Regions from separate parts of the Streptomyces sp. HSS9-12 genome, predicted to be linked through region 1. Evidence: riboswitches for the same ligand, from Rfam matches in the RefSeq annotation. Region 1 holds a riboswitch; the other holds the start of a gene.
The links. A riboswitch is a leader RNA that binds a small molecule or an ion and turns the genes downstream of it on or off. The one in region 1 is predicted to bind glycine.
Positions count from the first base shown of each region.

Region 2: it holds a riboswitch for glycine, as region 1 does, so the genes downstream of both, gcvP (aminomethyl-transferring glycine dehydrogenase) here and gcvT (glycine cleavage system aminomethyltransferase GcvT) in region 1, are expected to answer to the same signal.

Region 1 is NZ_JBUEGC010000037.1:438-12,117, reverse strand. It holds gene ACY34J_RS19745 (ABC transporter ATP-binding protein) at 1-456, opposite strand, end outside; gene ACY34J_RS19740 (ABC transporter ATP-binding protein) at 489-1,586, opposite strand; gene ACY34J_RS19735 (ABC transporter permease) at 1,583-2,581, opposite strand; gene ACY34J_RS19730 (ABC transporter substrate-binding protein) at 2,697-4,463, opposite strand; gene ACY34J_RS19725 (ABC transporter permease) at 4,584-5,582, opposite strand; gene ACY34J_RS19720 (enhanced serine sensitivity protein SseB C-terminal domain-containing protein) at 5,947-6,792, opposite strand; gene ACY34J_RS19715 (enhanced serine sensitivity protein SseB) at 6,954-7,727, opposite strand; gene ACY34J_RS19710 (hypothetical protein) at 7,961-9,151, shown strand; gene ACY34J_RS19705 (AAA family ATPase) at 9,190-9,852, opposite strand; glycine riboswitch at 10,135-10,245, shown strand; glycine riboswitch at 10,246-10,358, shown strand; gene gcvT (glycine cleavage system aminomethyltransferase GcvT) at 10,409-11,539, shown strand; gene gcvH (glycine cleavage system protein GcvH) at 11,644-11,680, shown strand, end outside.
Region 2 is NZ_JBUEGC010000083.1:1,716-13,395, reverse strand. It holds gene gcvP (aminomethyl-transferring glycine dehydrogenase) at 1-1,870, opposite strand, end outside; glycine riboswitch at 2,062-2,159, opposite strand; gene ACY34J_RS27965 (PRC-barrel domain-containing protein) at 2,275-2,649, shown strand; gene ACY34J_RS27960 (DNA polymerase IV) at 2,568-4,013, opposite strand; gene ACY34J_RS27955 (MerR family transcriptional regulator) at 4,088-4,699, opposite strand; gene ACY34J_RS27950 (bifunctional nuclease family protein) at 4,879-5,352, opposite strand; gene ftsR (transcriptional regulator FtsR) at 5,406-6,152, opposite strand; gene ACY34J_RS27940 (FHA domain-containing protein) at 6,185-6,709, opposite strand; gene ACY34J_RS27935 (DUF881 domain-containing protein) at 7,150-8,223, opposite strand; gene ACY34J_RS27930 (small basic family protein) at 8,697-9,029, opposite strand; gene ACY34J_RS27925 (DUF881 domain-containing protein) at 9,026-9,931, opposite strand; gene ACY34J_RS27920 (sugar phosphate nucleotidyltransferase) at 10,087-11,680, opposite strand, start outside.

The sequences.
Region 1 (11,680 bases):
GCCGACGAGCTCCAGCAGCCGCTGGACCTCCTTCTTGATGCCGCCCTCGGGGGTCTTGCCCTGCAGCTTGAACGGCGCGCCCACGATGGTGCCCACCGTGTGCCGCGGGTTCAGCGACGAGTACGGGTCCTGGAAGATCATCTGGACGTCGCGGCGCAGCGGCCGCATGCGCGCGGTGCCCAGGTGCGTGATGTCCTTGCCCTCGAACTCGATCTTCCCGCCGGTCGGTTCGAGCAGCCGGGTGATCAGCCGGCCCATCGTCGACTTGCCGCAGCCCGACTCACCCACCACGCCCAGGGTCTCCCCCGGCCGCACGTCGAAGTCGAGGCCGTCCACGGCCTGCACCGCACCGACCTGCCGCTGCAGGATCCCCTTCTTGATGGGGAAGTGCTTGACCAGGCCGGTGACCTTGAGGAGGGGCTCAGGCGAAGCGGTGGCCTGCGCCGGGACCGTCACGTCCTTCTTCACGGTGGCGTCCTTTGCGTTGCTCACAGCTTCGGGGCAATCTCTTCGGTCCAGATCCGCGTCCGGTCCTCCTGGGCCATGTGGCAGGCGGAGAAGTGCCGGCTGCCGACCTCACGGAGCTCGGGGCGCTCGGTGCGGGTCACCCCGCCCTTGGGCACGTCCGCGTACGGGCAGCGCGGGTGGAAGGCGCAGCCGCTCGGGATGTTGATCAGGCTGGGCGGCGAGCCCTTGACCGGGATGAGCCGGTCGGTCTGCTCGCGGTCGATGCGCGGCATGGAGCCCAGCAGGCCCCAGGTGTACGGGTGCTGGGGCTCGTAGAAGACCTTCTCGGCGGGCCCGCGCTCGACGCAGCGGCCGCCGTACATCACCAGGATGTCGTCGGCCAGTTCGGCGACGACACCCAGGTCGTGGGTGATGATCACGACCGCGGAGCCGAACTCCTTCTGCAGATCCCGGATCAGGTCGAGGATCTGCGCCTGGACGGTGACGTCCAGGGCGGTGGTGGGCTCGTCGGCGATCAGCAGCTCGGGGTTGTTGACCAGCGCCATCGCGATCATCGCGCGCTGGCGCATGCCGCCGGAGAACTCGTGCGGGTAGCTGTCCACGCGCTTGTCCGGCTGCGGGATGCCGACGCGGTCGAGCATCTCGATTGCCCGCTTGCGGGCGGTCTTCTTGTCGACGTCGTGGTGGACCCGGTACGCCTCCACGATCTGGTGCCCGACCGTGTAGTACGGGTGCATCGCGGACAGCGGGTCCTGGAAGATCATCGCCATCTCCCGGCCGCGCATCTTGCGCACGACGTCGGGGGACGCCGAGAGGAGCTCCTGGCCGTTCAGCCAGATCTCGCCGGAGATCCGGGCCTTGCTGCGGCCGTACTGGCCGACCGTGTGCAGGCCCATGACGCCGAGCGAGGTCACCGACTTGCCGGAGCCGGACTCGCCCACGATGCCGAGGGTCTTGCCCTTCTCCAGCCGGAAGGAGAGCCCGTCGACGGACTTGACGAGGCCGTCGTCGGTCGGGAAGTGGATCTTCAGGTCGCGTACGTCGAGGAACGCGGTGGGCTCCGTCGAAGCCGATATCTGGGGCTCGTTGACGGCGCCGGTCTTGTTGATGTCCGTCACGAGAGCCTCACTCGGGGGTCGATCACGGCGTACAGGAGGTCCACGACGAGGTTGGCCAAGACCACGGCGGCGGCCGTGATCAGAGTGACGCCGAGGATCAGGGGCAGGTCGCGGTCCCGGACCGCCTGGAAGGCGGAGAGCCCCAGACCGTGCAGGGAGAACGTGGTCTCGGTGAGGATCGCGCCGCCGACCAGCGCACCGAGGTCCATGCCCAGGATGGTGAGGACCGGGGTCATCGTGGACCGCATGGCGTGCTTGCCCAGGACGACCGGTTCCCGCAGACCCTTGGCCCGCGCGGTGCGTATGTAGTCCTCGCCGAGCACCTCGAGCATCGTGGCCCGGGTAAGGCGGGCGTACATCGCGGCGTAGAGGAAGGCCAGCGTGACCCAGGGGAGGATCAACCCGCTGAACCAGCCGGTCACGCTCTCCTCCAGCGGGACGTACTCGCTGTTGAACCAGCCCAGTTGGGTACGGAAGATGGCCAGGGAGATCAGGCCGGTGAAGTAGATCGGCAGCGACACACCCGCGAGGGCGGTGATCATTGCCGCACGGTCGATGGCGGTGCCGCGCTTGAGCGCGGAGAGCACACCGGTCGCGACACCGGTGACCAGCCAGAGCACGACGGCGCCGGCGATCATCGAGACCGTCACCGGGAACGCGTCCACGAGCATCGGCCAGATCTCCTGCTCCGTGCGGAAGGAGTAGCCGAAGCAGGGGGCACTGCAGTGAATGGTCTCGCCGCCGCCGGTGTAGTCGCGCCCGGCCACGATGCCGACGATGAAATGCCAGAACTGCACCAGGATCGGCTCGTCCAGGCCCAGCTTCTGACGGACGCCTTCGATGGCTGCCGGGTCCGCCTGCTTGCCGACGAACATCGCGGCAGGGTCACTGCCGGTCAGCTTGGGGATGAGGAAGAAGATGCCGAACGTCACCAGCGTGACGACGAGCAGCATCACAACGACGGCGGTCAGCCGCCTGATGAGATATGCAAGCATGCAGTCGGCCCGGGCGGTGGCCCGGGAACCGTCGGACGGTTCCCGGGCCACCGCTCGCGGCCATCACCTGCCCTTCGAACCTAGCGGCGGGTGCGCCGGTGGAGCGTGTGGACGGTCACTTGACGACACCCAGCGACGCGTAGTCGTAGCGGCCGTTGTAGGAGTCGGCCGTGTAGACGTTGGTCAGGCGGGAGCTGCGCCAGATGATGTTCTTCTCGTTCGTGAAGGGCAGGTAGACCGCGGCCTCCGACACCTTCGTGTTGATCTGCTTGTAGATCTCGCCGGCCTTCTCCGGGTCGGTCTCGAGCAGGGCCTTGTCGAACAGCTTGTTGATCGCGGGGTCGTCCAGCTCGGAGAAGTTGTTGTTACCGCTCTGGAGGATGAACCGGCCGTCGACCAGCGGCTGCAGGAAGCCCTGGCCGGACGGGAAGTCGGCACCCCAGCCCATGATGATGATGCCGTAGCCCTTTTGCTTGACCACCTTCGGCGAACCGATGATGCCCGAGGTCTGGGCGCCGTCGTACTGGTCGATGTCGGCGTCGATGCCGACCTTCTTCAGCGACTGCTGGAGCGACTCGGCGGTGGCGACCTCGATCGGCTTGTTGTTGCGGACCGCGATGCGGGTCTTGAAGCCGTTCGGCTTGCCGCAGGCCTTCAGAGCGGCCTTGGCCTTGGCGATGTCCGGCTTGCCGGAGAGCTTGCCGTACGGGTCGGCCTTGACGTCCGCGCCCTTGATGGACGGGGGCAGCATGTTGGGGGCGATGTCACCGCCGGCCTGCGGGCCGCCACGGGCGGTCTGCAGCGACTTGGTGTCGGCCGCGTAGATGATCGCCTTGCGGCAGTCTATGTTGTCGAGCGGCTTGACCGTCTGCGGGAAGACCGCGTAGCGGATGAAGCCGGTCTGCGGGTTGTCCGCGTTCTCCTTGTGCTGCTGCAGCACCTTGGCACGGGCGGCCTGGCCGACGCCGGTGGCGTTGATGTCGAGGTCGTACTCGCCCTCGATCAGCCGGTTGTCCATGTCATCGGCGTTGGTGGTCAGCTTGACCGTGATCTTGTCCGGCAGCGCCTTGCGGACCTGGTCCGTCTTGGCGTCCCACTTGTCGTTGCGGATGAGCGTGATGGACTTGTTGGGCGTGTACTGCTGCCACTTGTAGGGGCCGTTGGAGAACGGCTTCAGGCCGTACTTCGCCTTGGTGTCCTTGTCCTGACGCACCGGGGTGGCCGAGGGCATGGCCAGCATCTGCAGGAAGTCACCGTTGGGCTTCGGCAGCTTGAAGACGATGGTCTTGTCGTCCGGCGTCTCGATGGCCTTCAGGCCCAGCTTGTCGGCGGACTTGTCCTTGTACGGGCCCTTGTACTCGCCCTTCGGGTCCAGGACCTGCTGCAGGTAGATCGGACCACCCGAGATGACGTCCTGCGCCCAGATGCGCTCGATGCCGTACTTGATGTCCTTGGAGGTGACGGGCTTGCCGTCCTCCCACGTGAGGCCGTCCTTCAGCGTGAAGGTGTACGTCTTGCCGTCCGCGGACACCTTGCCGGTGTCGGTGGCCATGTCCGGGACCAGCTCGGTGCTGGCCGCGCCCGGCTCCGGCTTGAAGGTGATCAGCTGACGGGTGTAGTAGCGGGCGAAGTCCCACATGAAGCCGTAGTAGCCGCGCTGCGGGTCCCACGAGTCGGCGTCCTGGGTGCCGATGAACTTGAGGGTGCCGCCCTTCTTGTCAGAAGCGTTGGCGACCTTGTTCACCGCCGCGTTGAAACCGGCGGCACCGCCTTTGCCCTCGTTGTCCTTGCCGCCGCCGCACGCCGCGGTGCCGAGCAGGGCCGCAACGACGAGCGCCGATCCTGCGGCCAGTCTGCGCCTCGATGAACTGTTGGTTGTCACGATCTCGCAACCTCCGGGTTGGTCGCGGTCCAAGCTTCCGGACCGACGGTTGGGGGGCCTCCTGTCGGATCGGCAGGGGCGGTCTGCAGGGGGTTGGTGGAGCGGCGCACCCTGGTGCGCCTAGCGGGCACCCTTGGGGTCCAGTGCGTCGCGCACGCCGTCACCGAACAGGTTGAACGCCAGAACTGTGATGAAGATGGCCATACCGGGAATCACCATGAACATGGGATCGGCCTCGTAGGTGCTGACCGCCTTCGAGAGCATCTGGCCCCAAGAGGCGGTGGGCGGCTTGACGCCGGCGCCGAGGAAGCTCAGCGCGGCCTCGGTGAGGACGTTCGTGGGGATCATCAGCGTCGCGTAGACGGTGATCGGCGCCACGAGGTTGGGGAGCAGCTCCCGGAAGAGGATGTAGATCCCTCCGGCCCCGAGGCTGCGGGCGGCCTCCACGTACTCGCGCTCCCGGAGGGAGAGCGTCTGGCCTCGCACGATGCGCCCGACGTACGGCCAGCCGAAGAAGCCGATCACCACGATCAGCGCGCCGATGCGCACCCCGCTTCCGGCGAGCCCGAACAGCTCGTTGGGAAGGACGGACACGAGCGCGATGATGAACAGCAGCTGCGGGAAGGCGAGCAGCACGTCCATGACCCGGCTGATGGCCGCGTCGACCCAGCCGCCGAAGTAGCCGGCGATGATGCCGAAGACGGTGCCGAGGACGACCGCGAAGACGGCCGCGAGGAACGCCACGAGCAGCGAGATGCGGGCGCCGTAGACGACCCGGCTGAAGACATCGCGGCCGTTGACCGGCTCCACCCCGAAGAGGAAGTCGGAGCTGATGCCGCCCCAGGAACCCGTGGGTGTTCCGAACAGCGGGTCGATCTTGTCCTCGTGGAAGTCGTTCGGCGGGTGCCCCAGGAGACTGACGATCAGCGGCGCGAAGACGGCGACGAGGATCAGGAAGAGCACCACGACGCCGCCGACCAGCGCGATCTTGTCTCGCTTCAGCCGTACCCAGGCGATCTTCCACGGCGAGCGGCCTTCGATCGCCTTCGCCGGGACATCGGCCGCGACATCGACGGCCGCGGTCTCGGCCGCGCTCGTGTCGTGCAGTGGTGCCGTCATCGTGGTAGGGACCCCTCTCGGCTCGGCCGGTTGTATCCGGCCCGTGCCTGCCGCTGTAGCGGCTGTTTCAATCACAAGTGCTGGTCGTACGGGTGGTGCGAGGTTGCGGCAAGCGCGGCCGGTGCCGGTGATTGCACACAATGTGCAGCAGATCGCACAAAGGGCCGACCGCCCGGCGAACGTGAGTCTTCATCTCGTTTGCGATCACCCGCCAGTCCCCCCAGGGAAAGGATGCGCAACTGTGATGTGGTCAGATGATTTCCGTTATACGAACACTGAAGCCAGCTGAGCGGTTGAACAGCCGTCAATGAGGAGTGGATTGAGGGGCATATCCGCCTTAAACGGACGCCCGGATACTGGACGGTCAGTAGGGCCGCGGAGCGGGTCCGGTCTGCCAGCCGTACTGCGGGGGATAGCCGTATCCAGGGGCCTGCGTGCCGTGCGCGGGCGGCACGGCGGGCGCGGGCGGTGCGCCGGCGCCGTAGGCCTCCCGGTCGAAGAAGGGACGGGAGTTGGCCCGCATCCACATCGCCACAGGGTCGTACTCATCGGACATCGCGACGCTGGAGACGGGCAGCCCGTCCGGCACGGCGCCGATCGACTGCTGGATCATGGCGCGCACCGACTCCACGGCCTGCGGGCCGGCGTCGTACAGGTCGAGACCGATGGCGAGATAGGGCGCGCCGACCGCAGGCTGCACCCAGGCCCGGCGCAGCGACCGGACCGCGGGCGTACGGTGCGCGTTCTGGGTGAGCAGGGCGTAGAACTGCGGGAGCTGGATGGACGGTTCGGACAGCTGCAGCGGGCCCGCGGGCAGCCGGTCCAGCCCCACGGCGATCCGGCGCAGGTCGAGCCAGGGGATGCCGACACCGCCGCCCGGGCTGTGGGGATTGAGCCAAATGCCCCAACGGTCGGGATAAAGGGCGTTCGCGATGTCCCAGCCGCTGACGACCTCGTGGGACCGGTTCCAGCCACTGGTGACGAGTTCCTGGGCCGAGGTGACACAGGGGGCGTAGCCCAGCCCGTCGACCTCCATGTTTCCGTACTGGGCGTCAGGGGCCCCGGGGTCGCCGTGCCAGAGCAGCATCCACAGCTCGCCCTCCGCGAGGGCACGCAGCAGCGCTTCGTAGGCGTCGTACCGCCCGGGCGTCACCTGCCGCAGCAGGTGCTCGACCGCACCGGCCGCTTCTGCCCCGCCTCCCGCGCTCACCTGGCTCCGCCCTCTCTCTCGGCCTCCCGGCCCTTCCGGGGTACGGCCTGCACCCCGCTGGTCATCCAACCAGCTTACGAGTCCGGGAAGGCGGCTATCGCGCGCACTGTGGCGCAGTTGACGCGGCACCTCGGCGCGGGCCTTGGCATGGCGCCGGTCGGTTACACCGCGGTGTGGAAGGGGTGCACGCGCTGCAGCATCCAGTCGCCGACAGGGTCCTGGGCGATGTCCAGCAGCACCAGCTGGACGGGCCACGGCACCGGGACCGCGCCCAGCGCACGGCCGAGCGCGTCCATCACCACGGTCCGCTCGCTCGGGCCGCAGGGGGTGAGCAGTTCGACGCCGATGAAGAGCGAGGGATCCTCGCCCTCCACACTGGCCAGGGCCCGGCGCGCGGTGCGGACGACCCCCGTCGTGGCGAACTCGCCGGCGGCCGCGGCGAGAAAGTCGACGGGCTCCTCCTGCCAGTCGGGCTCAAAGAGCCGCACCCGGCCGCCACTTGCGGCGCCATCGAGTTCGGTGCGGCCGACGCGGCACAGCTCGGCGACGGCGGACGGCGGCAGCGGCACGCCGACCGCGCCGCCCGGATTGACCGCGATACCCAGCTGCGGCGGCAGACCGCGGGCGAACTCCCGGGCCGGGGCGATGGTGTACGACATATGGGCGCCGACGACCTGCAGGAACTGCTCCTCGGAGCTGAACACCGGGACGTACGCGGCGCCGTGGATCTCGACCGTGGGCAGGTCGAGATCGCGGCTGTGGGGACTCCCACCGTTCGGCAGCGGGACCCAGACATGGCTGCGGCCGAGCACCTCGACGATCCGGGGGCCCGCGCCGTCGACGCCGAGGGAGGCGGCGAGCACCTCTTCCAGTTCATTGCCGGGAAATCCGCCGGAAGGCATGGAGTAGCCGTGCTGCTCCGCCGCCATGCTCATCGCGCCCCACCACCGTTTCGTACCACGTGCACACGCACCCTAACGGCTGCATCCGTAAGCGTTGCCGCCGGTTGCATCCGATCCGCAGCGAAGCGCCTGGTCAACGGGACAGACGAGGACATCTCCCGACGACCACATGCCACGACTCTCCGCAGTTGACCAGTTGCGCTGCGTGTCCATTCCTTCGCACTGTGATCGGTAAAGCCGTTCATACCACTGAAGGGAAACCCTCCATGCCCGTAAGAGGGAAGACCGGCATTCTCGCCTCGTCCGTCGTGTGTGGCGCCCTGGCGTTCGGCACCCTCGGCGCAGCCGCCCCGGCGATGGCCGACGCTCCCATTCGTTCCGTAAGCGCATCCGACTCCCCGCCGCTCCCCGTCCCTCCCGCCTCGGGACCGGCCGCGCCGGCCCCGGGCAGCGACCAGCTGCTCGACCAGACAGAGACGCTCGGCCGCTTCGGCAATGTCCTGCCGCCCATCACCGATCTTCTGGAGTCCGTGAAGGAAGCTCCTGGCAACAAGCTCTCGGCCGACGAGAGCGACCAGCGGATCGACGCGATCAAGGAGGCGCTCGCGCCGCTGACACAGGGCGCCGCTGCGCAGCCCGACCGCGAGTCCAGCACCTCCACAGCCGTCCAGCCGGACCGGACGAACCTCGCAAACGCATCAAGTCTCAGCCTCGGGCTGTTGCTCAAGGCCGCCGCCCTGGCCGGGGCGAAGGCTGCCCAGCAGGATCAGCACGGCAGCGGGGACGCCGCGGCCCTGCCCTCCACCAACGCTGAGACCAGCGTCGAAGCCAACGAAACCAGCGCCGCTGAGAACGCCGAAACCAGCGCCGCTGAGAACGCCGCATCCCCCAGCACCGGACCCAGCCTGCCCGAGAACAACACCCCACCGAGCACCGGACCCAGCTTGTCTGAGAACGCCGCATCCCCCAGCACCGCGCCGAGTGTGCCCGAGACCGCCACCACCGGCACCGCACCCAGCCTGCCTGAAAGCGCCGACTCCCCCAGCACCGCACCCAGCTCCCCCGAGAACACCGCCACCCCCAACACCGCACCCAGCTCCCCCGAGAACACCACCACCCCCAACACCGCACCCAGCCTGCCTGAAAACGCCGACTCCCCCAGCACCCCACCGAGCCTGCCCGAGAACACCGCGGCCCCCAGCACCGCACCCAGCTCCGCCGAGAGCACCCCCTCCACATCCACCTCCGAGGACGTTCCTGCCGAGGATCTCGACGAAGAGATCGACGCGCTGCGCGAGGCCCTCTCCTCCGGCGACGTGCAGGCCATCACGGCAGCCCTCCAGGACCTCCTCACCGCCGCCATCGGCGATGTGCTCAAGGATCTGCCGCCGCTGGACGACAACATGCAGGAGGCCTCCACCCTGCCGGCGCCCCTGATGCTGCCGCAGAACTCCTGACCAGCTGGGCCGACTGACACGGAGGGCGGTGCGGGGGCCTACCGGAAGCCGATGCCCTGCAAAGCGTCGGCAGCCGGGCGGTCCAGCAGTACGGCGGATGCGCAGCCATCCGGCAGCCGCCCGCCCTCCACGTCGGCCACCAGCCGTCGCACCGCACCGCGGTGCCGCCCGAAGGCGTAGTCGGAGACCCCGCGCCCACGGGAGGCCTGACCGGCCAGGGCCGTCCGCGGCGGCACATCCAGCAGCACCAGGTGCACCGCGCGCCCGCGGCGCCGCGCGTCGCGGGCCAGCCAGCGCCGTACCCAGGCGTGCGAGCCGCAGTCGTGTACGACGATGCTGCGACCGGAGCGCAGGGCCCGGCGCAGCCCCGCATAGTGCGCGATCCGCACCAGGGGCCGGTAGATCCCGTACGGCAGCGCGGCAGGCAGTCGGCGCTCCCAGCGGTCCCGGGTGTCCTGGGAGTCGATCCGGTGTACGGCGGCGCCGCGGGCGTCGCGTCCTGCGACGGTCCGCTTCATCAGCGTGCTCTTGCCGCTGCCCGGCAGCCCTGAGACGACGACCACGTCACCGGCCGGGTAGTGCAGCTGCCGTACGGGCTGCTCACGGTCGGCGGATGTCTCCCCGGAGTCCGGTCCCCGCAGGTCGAGCGCGGACTGGAATCGACCGGGCGTGAAAGCGTGCGGCTGCGGCGGTGCCGGCATCGCTCCTGCGGACTTCGTCCGGGTGGGGGCATCCCCTGGGAACAGCTCGTATCTGTGGGAGGTACCTGGGGCAATGCCCCCGTGCGCGACGACCTCAGCGGTCGTCGCGCACGCACTATGCCAGTGCACCGTGATCGTCCTCCCCGTTCATAAGGTCGCCGTGGGCCCTCCGAGCAGACTGTCAAGAAAAGGTAATGCCGTAAACCTCAATACCTCGCCACCGGCCTGCCCATACCCGCCCGGCCGTGCAATGATGAGCCCGCCAACTCCATACCGGCCGTATAAACCCGCGCGGGAGAGTCCTCGGAGACCGGCAGCTGTGTCGGCCGCCCGGGGCGCCGAAGGAGCAAGTCCTCCCTTGAATCTCTCAGGCCCCAGTACTGCGCGGGCGAGGCAGATCTGAAAAGCGGGCCGCTACGTGCGGTCCCACCCAAGGTGCAAGCCGTGACCCACTCACGTGCGGGGTCGTGGCGAACCTCTCAGGTTCCGATGACAGATGGGGAGGCTGTGTTTTCCGACAGCGCCTCGCCATCGACCCCACGGGAGCCTGACCCTCATGACCGACGCTCCACGCCGCACAGCACTCGATGCGGTCCATCGCGCGCTCGGTGCGACCATGACCGACTTCGCGGGCTGGGACATGCCGCTGCGCTACGGCAGCGAGCGCGACGAGCACCTCGCCGTCCGCACCCGCGCCGGACTCTTCGACCTCTCGCACATGGGCGAGATCACCGTGACCGGCCCACAGGCCGGTGAGCTGCTCGACTACGCACTGGTCGGCAACCTCTCCGCACTCGCCGTCGGCCGCGCCCGCTACACCATGATCTGCGAGGAGTCCGGCGGCATCCTCGACGACCTGATCGTCTACCGCCTCGCCGAGCAGGACTTCATGGTGGTGGCCAACGCCTCCAACGCCCAGGTGGTGCTGGACGCCATCAAGCGGCGGCAGGGCGGCTTCGACGCGGCCGTCCGGGACGACCGCGACAACTACGCACTGATCGCCGTCCAGGGGCCCGAAGCACCGGGGATCTTGAAGTCGGTCACCGACGCCGATCTGGACGGGCTGAAGTACTACGCGGGCCTGCCCGGCACCGTCGCCGGCGTCTCCGCACTCATCGCCCGGACCGGCTACACCGGCGAGGACGGCTTCGAGCTGTTCGTCGCCCCGGGCGACGCTGAAGCGCTGTGGCAGGCGCTGACCGAGGCGGGCAAGGACGCCGGCCTGGTCCCCTGCGGTCTGTCCTGCCGGGACACCCTGCGCCTGGAGGCGGGCATGCCGCTGTACGGGCACGAGCTGACCACCGCGCTCACCCCCTTCGACGCGGGCCTCGGCCGGGTCGTGAAGTTCGACAAGACGACGAACGGCGGCCGCTTCGTCGGCCGGGAGGCCCTGGAAGCCGCGGCCAAGCAGGCCGAGGAGGCCCCGCCGCGCAAGCTGGTGGGGCTGGTCGCCACCGGCCGCCGGGTACCGCGGGCGGGCTACCCGGTCGTGGAGAACGGCTCCGGCACGGTCATCGGCGAGGTCACCTCCGGTGCCCCGTCCCCCACCCTCGGCAAGCCGCTCGCCATCGCGTATGTCGACGCCGCCCACGCCGAGCCGGGTACGGAAGGCATCACCGTGGACATCCGCGGCAGCCACGAGCCGTACGAGGTCGTCGCTCTCCCCTTCTACAAGCGGCAGCGCTGAGCGCCGGTCCGCGGCTCCGCCACGTGGCGCCTCTCACACCGAACCGTCTTACCTGTCAAGACCCCATTCACGAGCAGTCCCTTGCATCCAGGAGAATTCAGGTCATGAGCAACCCCCAGCAGCTGCGCTACAGCAAGGAGC
Region 2 (11,680 bases), on a different contig from region 1:
TGACCACGACGACCTTCATGCCGGCCATGACAGCGCTGGCCGCGTTGGTGCCGTGCGCAGAGGACGGGATCAGGCAGATGGTGCGCTGCTCGTCGCCGTTGGCCCGGTGGTAGGCGCGTACGGCCAGCAGACCGGCCAGCTCGCCCTGGGAACCGGCGTTGGGCTGGATGGAGACCTTGTCGTACCCGGTGAGCTCGGCCAGGCGCTCCTCGAGCTCGCGGATGAGGGTCAGATAGCCCTCGGCCTGCTCCACCGGCGCGAAGGGGTGCAGCGCCCCGAACTCGGGCCAGGTGACCGGCTCCATCTCGGTGGTCGCATTGAGCTTCATTGTGCAGGAGCCCAGCGGGATCATGCCGCGGTCCAGCGCGTAGTCCCGGTCGGCCAGCTTGCGCAGGTAGCGCAGCATCGCGGTCTCGGAGCGGTGCTGGTGGAAGACCGGGTGGGTGAGGTAGTCGTCGCTGCGCAGCAGGGCGGCGGGCAGCGCTTCGCCGGTGGTGGCGCCCAGTGCCTCCACATCGGCCTCCACCCCGAAGGCGCCCCACACGGCGGTGAGCTGGACCCGCCCGGTCGTCTCGTCACAGCTGATGCCGACCTGGTCGCTGTCGATGAGCCGCAGGTTGACGCCGGCCACACGGGCGGCGGCCACGACATCGGCGGCGCGGCCCGGAACACGGGCGACGACGGTGTCGAAGTACGTCTCGTGGACGACCTCGACGCCACCGGCCCGCAGCCCCTCGGCGAGGATCGTGGCGTAGCGGTGGGTGCGCTGGGCGATGGTCTTGAGGCCCTCCGGGCCGTGGTAGACGGCGTACATGCCGGCCATCACGGCGAGCAGCACCTGAGCGGTGCAGATGTTGCTGGTGGCCTTCTCCCGGCGGATGTGCTGCTCGCGGGTCTGCAGGGCCAGGCGGTAGGCCTTGTTGCCGTCCGCGTCCACGGAGACGCCGACCAGCCGCCCGGGCAGGTTGCGCGCGTAGGTGTCCCGTACGGCCATGTAGCCGGCGTGCGGGCCGCCGAAGCCCATCGGCACGCCGAAGCGCTGGGTGGTGCCGACCGCGATGTCCGCGCCCAGTTCCCCGGGGGAGGTCAGCAGGGTCAGGGCCAGCAGGTCGGCGGCGACGGTGACGACCGCGCCCAGCCCGTGCGCCTGCTCGATGACCGGCCGCAGGTCGCGGACCTGGCCGGAGGCTCCGGGGTACTGCAGCAGGACACCGGAGACCCCGCGCTCGGCGGCCTCGGCCGGGATGCCGTCGGACAGATCGGCGACGACCACCTCAACGCCGGTCGGCTCCGCCCGGGTCTGGATGACGGCGATGGTCTGCGGGAGGCAGTCGGCGTCGATGAGGAAGACACCGTTTTTGACCTTGCCGACTCGGCGGGACAGGGCCATGGCCTCGGCGGCGGCGGTGCCCTCGTCGAGAAGCGAGGCGCCCGAGGTGGGCAGGCCGGTGAGGTCGGCGACCATGGTCTGGAAGTTGAGCAGCGCCTCGAGGCGGCCCTGCGAGATCTCCGGCTGGTACGGGGTGTATGCCGTGTACCAGGCCGGGTTCTCCATGATGTTGCGGAGAATTACCGGCGGGGTGAAGGTGCCGTGGTAGCCGAGCCCGATCATCGGGGCCAGCACCTGGTTGCGGTCTGCGAGCTGTCGCAGCTCGGCGAGTACGTCCGCCTCGCTGCGCGCGCCGGGCAGGCCCAGCGCTTCGGTGCTCTTGATGATGTCCGGCACGGCGGCAGCGGTGAGCTCGTCGAGCGAGCCGTAGCCCACCTGAGCGAGCATCTTCGCCTGGGCCTCGGTGTCGGGCCCGATGTGGCGTTGCTCGAAGGGGGTGCCACGCTCCAGACCGGAGAGTGGAATGCGATTGGCGGTCATCTGCAGAGGCCTCCTGGTCGACGCGACCTGCGAGGGGCACCCTGGCGCGGGTACCCGGACGGCCTCCCCCTCTGTCATCTCAACCTGAGAGCTTCACCGGGCCGCCGAGGCGTTCCGGCTTTCACCGTCGGTGAGGAGGGGTCCGTCCGGCATGTTGCCCGTCCGACGCCCGCCCTGCTTTCCAGAGTGACCTCGTCCGTGCGGTACGGGTGCCTGAGAGATTCCGGGGAGGATTTGCTCCTTCGGCGCCCCCGGCTTCGCTGTCGGAGGACTCTCCCGCACGGGGTCTACAGCCGCTTGCCAGCCTACCAGCGGGCCCTCTCCCCTGATCGCTCAAGTGGCCGAGCTGCGTGTTGTGCCTTTTCGTAGTTCTCACAGAGGATTTGCGACCTGTTGGAGGGACCGTGCAGACCGATATCGATCCGCGGAGCCTGATCGGCCGCAAGGCGTACGACATCGACGGCGCGAAGATCGGCACGGTGGACGAGGTCTACCTGGACGACGCGACCGGCCGGCCGGAATGGGCGGCGGTGCGCACCGGCTTCTTCGGGCGGGACGCCTTCGTGCCGCTGGAGCCCAGCGAGGTCATCGACGACACGCTGCGCGTTCCGTATCGCCGCTCCCTCATCAAGGACGCCCCGGACTTCGGCGTGGGCCGCCATCTGTCCCCCGAACAGGAGCTGCAGCTCTACCACCACTACGGGCTGGACGTCTCCGGATCGCGCGAGGAGCCGCCCGAGGACCAGGACTTCGGCAAGATCGCCGGCGAGGACACCTGAGGCACCAGCGGCAACGGATCGGCGGGCTCCAGTGCCGGGTCGTCAACGGCGAAGGTGCGCACCCGGCCGGGCTCCGACCCCGGCTCCTCGAAGCGCACGGTGACCCTGCCGAGGCCGCTTCCCTGCACCCAACCCGGGCCGTACTCCGTATGGCGTACGTCCAGCCCCGGCAGCCATCGGCGGACGACGGGCTCAGCCTCCGCCTGCCGCTCCCCCGCCTCAACTGCGGTGTGCGGCCCGCCGCCCGCCGGCGGCGCCGCTTCCGCTTGCGCCTCCGCCTCCGCCCGCTCGCTCGCCGCCTGCGCGAACAGGTCTTCCTGGGTGAAGTCGGCAAGACCGCTCACACCTACGCCCAGCAGCCGTACGCCGCCCGTGGTGTCCACGGACTCCAGCAGCCGCCCCGCGGCCTCCCGGATCACGGTGGGGTCGTCGGTGGGCCCGCGCAGCGTCTCGGAGCGCGTCAGCGTGGAGAAGTCGAAGCGCCGTACCTTCAGCACGACCGTGCGCCCTGAGCGGCCGGCGGAGCGCAGCCGCTGGACGCAGCGGTCGGCCAGCCGCTCAACCTCCGTCCGCACCCTCGCCCTGTCGTGCAGGTCGACGTCGAAGGTGTCCTCCACGGAGACGGATTTGGCGTCCCGGTCGGCGACCACCGGCCGGTCGTCCTGGCCGCACGCCATGGTGTACAGCGAGGCGCCATGGGCCTTGCCCAGCAGCCGGACCAGTTCGTCCTCTCCGGCCTCCGCCATCTCCCCGACGGTCGTGATGCCGGCCCTGCGCAGATGCTCGGCCGTCGCCGGTCCGACGCCGGGCAGGGTACGGACCGGCAGGGGGGCGAGAAGCTCACGCTCGGTGCCCGGCGGGATAAGGACCAGCCCGTCGGGCTTGGCCTGCTCGGATGCGATCTTGGCCAGCATCTTGGAGCCGGCCAGCCCGACCGATCCGGTGAGCCCGGTGGTGGCCCGGATGTCGTGACGCAGCCGCTCCCCCACCTCGCGGGCCCCGGCCGGCGTGGTCACTGCCCCGCCCGCCTCCAGATCGACGAACGCCTCGTCCAGGCTCAGCGGCTCCACGAGCGGGGACAGAGCGTGCAGAAGTTCCATGACCTGGTCGCTGACCTGGCGGTAGAGCGTGAAGCGTGGGGTGAGGAAAGCGGCGTTGGGGCACAGCCGCCGGGCCTGCGCCATCGCCATGGCCGAGTGAACCCCGAAGACGCGGGCCTCGTACGACGCCGTGGCGACCACGCCCCGCGGGCCCAGTCCGCCGACGATGACCGGCTTGCGGCGCAGACTGGGTTTCGCCGCCTGTTCCACGGCGGCGTAGAACGCATCCATGTCCAGATGCAGGATCGTCGGCGCGCCTCTCACAGGTCCGATGCTGCCGCACCGCACTGACATTCGCCCTGGGGCGGAGGTAAGGATCCACTGGAGCGCCGCGGGCGTCAGACCGCGCGGTTGCGCCGCCGCGCCAGCTCATCCGCGGGGTTGTGCCCGACCAGGGTTTCCCCGGTGTCCACCCGCTCCCCGTGGAGCTGCGACAGCGCCGCCTCGACGTCCCGCCACACCACCCCGACGGCGATCCCGAAGATGCCCTGACCGCCTTGGAGGAGGCTGACGACCTCGTCCGGGGAGGAACATTCGTACACCGTCGCGCCGTCGCTCATCAGCGTCATCTGACCCAGGTCGGCCCGCTCACGGGTGCGCAGGTGCTGGACGGCGGTGCGGATGTTCTGCAGGGAGACACCGGTGTCGAGGAAGCGCTTGACAATCTTCAGGACGACGACGTCGCGGAAGCTGTACAGGCGCTGCGTCCCGGAGCCGTACGCGGGGCGGACGCTTGGCTCGACGAGGCCGGTGCGCGCCCAGTAGTCCAGCTGGCGGTAGGTGATTCCGGCCGCCGCGCAGGCGGTGGGGCCGCGATAGCCAATCAGTTCGGACCGCTCGCTGGGCGGCCCGGCGGATGCCGCGGCAGCGTTCCCGGTGATGGGGTCGGCCGTACCCCCATGCAGCGGAATGGGGCGGCCTGCCGCCGTACCGTCGCCGGTGCTTCCCACGCCGACCTCCGTCCTTGACCTGCCTTCTCGACGGTAGGCAGTCACCCCGGGTGCGTCAACGATCGCCACACTCGCCACGCCGAGTGATAATCACCCTAAGGGTGGTTTTCCGTGTCCCACCGGGGGGAACAGCTAGCCGAATGGCCTGGTGGCGTCTGTCGAGCGCCCCAGGCCACGCCTCACTGGCTGCTGCTGCCGAAGTCCTCAGGCGAGATCTGGTCAAGGAACTCGCGGAACTTCTCCACCTCGTCCTCTTGCTCGTCCGGGATGGCGATGCCCGCGTCGTCCAGCACACCGTCGCTGCCGTAGATCGGCGTACCGGTGCGCAGTGCCAGCGCTATGGCGTCTGACGGCCTGGCACTGACCTCGACACCGCTGGCGAAGACCAGCTCCGCGTAGAAGACCCCTTCCCGCAGATCCGTGATGCGGACCTCCGTCAGCCGCTGACCGACCGCGTCGAGCACGTCCTTGAAAAGGTCATGCGTGAGCGGCCGAGCGGGGGCCATGCCCTGCTGGGCGAACGCAATGGCGGTGGCTTCCCCCGGCCCGATCCAGATGGGGAGGTAGCGGTCGCCTCCCACTTCGCGCAAGAGCACGATTGGCTGGTTGGACGGCATTTCCACCCGGACACCCACGACGTCGAGCTCGTTCACACAGCAACCCTAGGACGAGCCCGGCCGGTTTGGGTAGTCGGGAGCCCCTGAGGTCAGTGCAGGCGCGTCCGCAGAGCCGCCTGCACCAGGGCTGCGTGCAGCCGTACGGAGAGCGTGGCCAGCTCCCGGGCAGTGGATTCCGCGTGGTTGCGTGTCTGCGGGTTGCGGTGCCGCCGCAGCGGGGCAACCACCTGTTCGACCAGGCCGGCCTCCCGGTCGGCGGCAGCCTTCATGGCCCGCAGATGCCGCGGCTCCAGCCCGAACCGGCCCACATCGGCGACCAGCTTGGCGATGGCGACCGACTCGGCGTCGTACGATCCGTCCTCACCCGGAGCAATCAGGCCGTACGACTCCCACTCCTCGAGCTCCTTGTCGCCGACCTCCGCCGCGGCCAGCAGCTCGGCGCGGCCCACGCGGGCAGTCGTGGGGGCAGGCCCGGCGTCCGGCTCCAGCGCGGCGTCCAGCGGATCGCGGGGCCGCGCTGGGGCGGGGAGATGCACCTGCTCACCCCGGGACAGGGCGTCCAGGTGCTCTCGGATGACTTTGAGCGGGAGGTAGTGGTCCCGCTGCATACGCAGAACGTAGGCGAGCCGCTCGGCATCCTCCGGGCTGAACTTCCGGTACCCCGAGGGAGTGCGCCGCGGCTCGACCAGGCCTTCCGCTTCGAGGAAGCGGATCTTGGAAATAGTGACCTCGGGAAACTCCTCGCGCAGCCGCGCGAGGACCACGCCGATGCTCATCAGCTTCCCACCCGCGGAGGCGGTGCCAGAACTGGCACCGCCCGACGGTGTCTGCCGCATGGCGCTTCCCTCGTGGCCTTGATCGCCGGCTGTCAGACGGCCCGCTGGCTCGCGTAGAAGACCAGCCGGTACTTGCCGATCTGGACCTCGTCCCCGTTCGACAGCACGAAGGAGTCGATCCGCTCCCGGTTGACGTACGTACCGTTCAGGCTGCCGACGTCGGCGACGGTGAAGCGGCCGTCCGCTCCGCGCCGGAACTCCACATGACGGCGCGAGACGGTCACGTCGTCGAGGAAGATGTCGCTCTGCGGGTGGCGACCGGCCGTGGTCAGGTCGCCGTCCAGCAGGAAGCGGCTGCCGGAGTTGGGGCCGCGGCGCACGACCAGCAGGGCGGAGCCGAGCGGCAGTGCGTCAACGGCGGCCTGCGCCTCGGGGGACAGCGGGGGCACGGGCTGGCCGCTGGCCTCCGCCTCGTAGGCCTCGATACCCGAGATCGAGATCGTCGAGGTCGTCTCCGAAGCACGCTCGGACGGCGCACCGGCGGCGGCCAGCGGCGCTCCGCAGTGCGAGCAGAACCGGCTGTCCTCGGCGTTGCGGTGTCCGCACCTCGTGCACACAGGCAAGGCAGACCCTCCACCCGTACTTGAGGCCGATGGGTCCTCGAAACCTATGCGGCCGGGACCCGCAGGGTCAACAGAAGACGCGCCGTGGCCACCTGAAATGCCTCCGCCGGCGCCCGCGACCTCATCGCGGAACAGCGGACGCCCCTCCTGCCCGGCACCTTCCTCCGCACCGCGCCCGGCGCGGTGGCGGGCCGTGCCGCCGCCGTCTTCGCGGGCGCTCTTACCAAACAACTTTGCAAACAACTTCACGGGCGATTCCCCTTGACCGAAACAGACCCGCCCGTGGGGCAGGAACCCTCGATGCTCACTCCGGCCTACCGGACACCCTCACAACGTCCGTGACCGTCAGACAGTTTCCACCACGCACTGTTTTGTGGTGCGCCGACCCCCCGCAAGCTCATGCCCCGAACACCGGGGCGACATGCCGACTCACGTCATCGAGATGACGACCGAGCGTAGTCAGGCCGCTTCGGCGATCGCAAGGCATCCACGACGATCTTCTGCGACCCGGCAATGGACACCGTGGCCTGCTCCTTCTCGAAGGACTGCACCACTCCGCCGGGGATGTTGAGCGCAGGTTCGAGATCTTGGGGGTTGCCGATGACCTTGATGCGGTACGGCTGCCGTACGGCACGCCCGTCGATCCGTACGCCGCCCGCGGCGTCGGAGAAGTACGTCCCGGACACCACCCGCACATCGTTGATCTGAATCGCCTCCGCGCCGGCGGCACGCAGCTCCTGGATCGCGTCGAGCAGCATGTCCGCCTGGACCGCGCCCTGCGGATCGCGGACCGTCAGCATGATCCCCGGCCCCTCGGCCGCGGTCGTGCCCGCCAGCACCCCGAGCTGCTGCGCCTTCTGCTCGGTCTGCTTGCGGGCCTCCTCGGCCTGGTCCGAGCTGTTCTCCAGCTCCGCGCGCTGGTTCTGCAGGCGCTGCTTCTCGTCCTCCAGGCGGTGCGTACGGTCGTCGAGCTCGTCGAGGATCCGTACGAGGTCCTCCTGGCGGGCGCCGCGCAGCGGGCTGCTCTCGCTGGTGGAGCGCACCTGGATGGTGATGCCGAGTCCGAGGACGAACAGCAGGAGGGCGACGATGAGTTGGTCACGCGTGATGCGCGGCGGCCACAGCCCCCTCACCAGCCGCTGGCGGCCGGTCACTGCCGGGGGCGCGGGAGCCTCCGGCTGCGGGGCTGGAGGCCTCGGGGCGGCAGGCTTCGACTCCGCGGCAGGCCGAGGCGCCCCAGGTCGAGGCGCTGCGGAGCGGGGGGCCGCGGGTCCAGGACCTGCGGGTCGGGCAGCCGCCGGTCCGGGACCTGGGGGTCGCGGGCCTGCGGATCGAGGCTCCGCGGGTCGGGGCGCCGCGGGTCCAGGGCCCCCGGGTCGGGCAGCCGCCGGTCCGGGACCTGGGGGTCGCGGGCCTGCGGATCGAGGCTCCGCGGGTCGGGGCGCCGCGGGTCCGGGACCTGCGGGTCGGGGGCCCGCAGGCCCTGAGACTCCGGGCCTGGGCGGCAGAGGCCTGGGGCGTACGGGCCCAGGGGGCATCTGCCTGGGGGGTACCGGGTTGCGGCCCGCTGGGCGCCCAAGCGCCGGAGCCTGCTGTTCGGGCGCCTCGCGCAGCCTCGGCATCTCCCGGGGCTGCCGAGGAGCGGGAGCCCCCGGCTCCTTGGCCGTATCCGGCTTCCGCGGCGCGTCGGACTGAGGCACCTCCTCAGAGGTGCGCGCCTCTTCAGGTTTGCGCGCATCGTCAGAGTCGCACATATCGTCGGACTCGTGCGCATCATCAGGCTTGCGCGTTTCGTCGGGCGTGCGCCCATGGTCAGACTTGTGAGCCTTGTCCTCCAACCCCGCCTTGTCCGCGGCCTCTTCTGCCGTCGGCGTCTCAGGTTGTGCCGTCGGCGTCTCGGAGTGCTTGGGCTCCTCCGTCTCCGCGTCGGCACCCGGCGAGGACTGCAGGGTCTTCGGGGTCTCCTCGTTGCTCATCGGCCTCACGCCCGGAAGACGTGCCGACGGATGGCGGCCGCGTTCGAGAAGATACGGATGCCGAGCACAACCACCACGCCGGTGGACAACTGCGCGCCAACCCCCAACTTGTCGCCGAGGAAGACGATCAGCGCGGCCACCACCACGTTGGACAGGAAGGACACGACGAAGACCTTGTCGTCGAAGATCCCGTCCAGCATGGCCCGCAGGCCTCCGAACACGGCGTCCAGCGCCGCCACCACGGCGATCGGCAAATAGGGCTCCACTACCGCCGGCACCTCGGGCCGGACCAGCAGTCCGACCACCACTCCCACGATGAGGCCCAGTACGGCGATCACGATGTGCCTTTCCCTGTCTCGGTCGCGCTCTTGTGCGCGGCACCGGGTACCGCGTTACGTACGATCAAGCTCGGCGCAGCAGGCAGCCGGACCTCGTTCTGCGTGGAGATGCTCGCGCGGATGCCGTAGTTCTCCTGCAGCACATGCAGGTACTGCCCGTCGGTGCCGTCCTGGAACGCGGTGCTCAGCCGCTGTCCCGCCCCCACCGCGAGCACCGTGTACGGCGGCACCAGCGGCTTGTTGTCGACCAGTATGGCGTCCCCTGCCGCCCTGATCGCCGAGAGTGCCGTCAAGCGCTGCCCGTTGATCGCGACGGCCTCAGCTCCGGCCTCCCACAGCCCGTTGACGATCCGCTGCATATCTCGGTCACGGACCCGTCCGGTGTCGGAGAAGCCGCTGTTCTCCCGCGGCCCGCCGCCGTGGTCGGCCTCCTTGGCATCGTCGACGATCAGCTGCACCCCGGGCCCGTGCACCGGGGTCGCCCCCGCGAGCAGGCTCACCAACTCGTCCTGGTCGCCCTGACGATCCAGGGCCTGGCGCTGCCGTGCCCCGACGTCATCGCGCAGTTTGTCCACACTTTTTTGAAGTTTGTCCGCTTCGGAGGTGCCGGTCTCAATGCGGTCGATCAGCTCCTGCCGCTCCTTGGCGACGACCGGGGCCGATATCTGCGCCTGCGCGGCGCCCACCGTCACCACGGCGGCGGCGAGCACCAGCCCTAGAGCCAGGCCGAGTTTGGCGCGCAGGGGCTTCGGCAGCCCGGAGGTTCCCTCCGCACCGCGCCGCGCCGCCGCCTCTGCGTAGCCGTCGTCCAGGCTGTGGTCCATCACATTGGTCAGCAGCGACATGGACGCATCAGGACGCGGAGGCGAGGCCGTACTCCGAACGGGGTGCTGCTGCGACATGCCGCACATCGTTGCACGTCACCTCGGTCACCGCCGAACGGCCCCACCGGCACGCCGCTGTGGGGGTACCGCCAAGGCGGTACCCCCACAGTCAGATCGGCAGAAGTCCGGCAAAAGGCACTGCAGCCGGACTCGGCTGGAGCTCAGCAAGGACGTCAGCGACCAGCGCTGTCGACCACCGCTGCCCACTCGTCGAGCAACTCCAAGGCGGAGTCGTCGTCCGGCCCCTCGGCCCACAGGTGGGTGACCGCCTCGGCGGGATCCGGCAGCACCATCACCCACCGGCCGTCGGACTCAACGATCCGTACGCCGTCGGTCGTATCGACGAACCGGTCACCGGCTTCCTCGACCACCCTGCGCATGACCATTCCCTTGACGGCCCACGGGGTGGCGAGATCACGCCGCTGGACGTGAGCACGCGGGATACGAGCATCGATCTGACTGAGCGTCAGCTGAGTACGGGCCACCAGGCCGAGGAGCCGTACGAACGCGGCGGCGCCGTCGAAGACGCTGCTGAACTCCGGAATGATGAAGCCTCCCCGCCCGTCCCCGCCAAAGATCGTCGTCTCCTCCCGGCAGACCCGGGTGAGGTCATCCGGCGACGTGGTCGTCCACTCCACCTGCGTGCCGTGATACGCGGCCACCTGCTCGGCGATGCGCGTGGTGGTCACCGGAAGCGCGACCCGGCCGCTGCGCCGCTCGGCCGCGACGAGGTCGAGCATGACCAGCAGGGCCCGGTCGTCCTCGATGATGCGACCTCGCTCGTCCACCAGGGAGATGCGTTCGCCCACGGGGTCGAAGCGCACACCGAAAGCGGCACGGGCCGAGGAGACGATCTCGCCGAGCCGTACGAGCCCCGAGCGCCGGGTGTCCTCGGTCTCCGTCGGACGCGTCTCGTCGAGACCCGGGTTGATCGTGAGGGACTCCACGCTGAGCTTGCCGAGGAGGCTGGGCAGAACAAGGCCCGCGCTGCCGTTGGAGGCGTCCACGACGACCTTGAGTCCCGCCTCGGCGACGCCTGTGGTGTCGATGGCGCGGAGCAGGGACCCGGTGTAGGAGTCGAAGACGCTGGCGGGGAAGATCAAGTCGCCGATCTCACCCGGGAAGGCGCGCCGGTACTCCTGACGAGCGTAGACCCGGTCGAGTTTGCGCTGGCCGGCCTGGGAGAGGTCCGCTCCGCCTTCATCGAAGAACATGATGTCGACGGAGTCGGGGACTCCGGGCGTGGTACGGACCATGATCCCGCCGGCGCTGCCGCGGGCGGTCTGCTGCCGGGCGACGGGCAGCGGCACGTTCTCCACGTCGCGTACGTCGATCGCACTCGCCTGGAGAGCCGAGATGACCGCCCGCTTGAGCGCACGCGCACCACGTGAGTGGTCGCGGGCAGTGGTGACGGTGGAACCCTTCTTCAGCGTGGTGGCGTACGCCCCGGCCAGCCGTACGGCGAGCTCCGGGGTGATCTCCACGTTGAGGATGCCGGAGACGCCGCGGGCTCCGAAGAGATGGGCCTGTCCGCGGGATTCCCAAATCACGGAGGTATTGACGAATGCGCCCGCCTCGATGGTTTTGAAGGGGTAGACGCGCACGTTGCCCAAGATGATCGATTCTTCACCGACCAGGCACTCGTCACCGATGACCGCGCCTTCCTCGATACGGGCAGCGCGCATGATGTCGGTGTTCTTGCCGACGACGCAGCCACGCAGGTTGGCCTGCTGGCCGATGTACACGTTGTCGTGGATCACGGCCTTG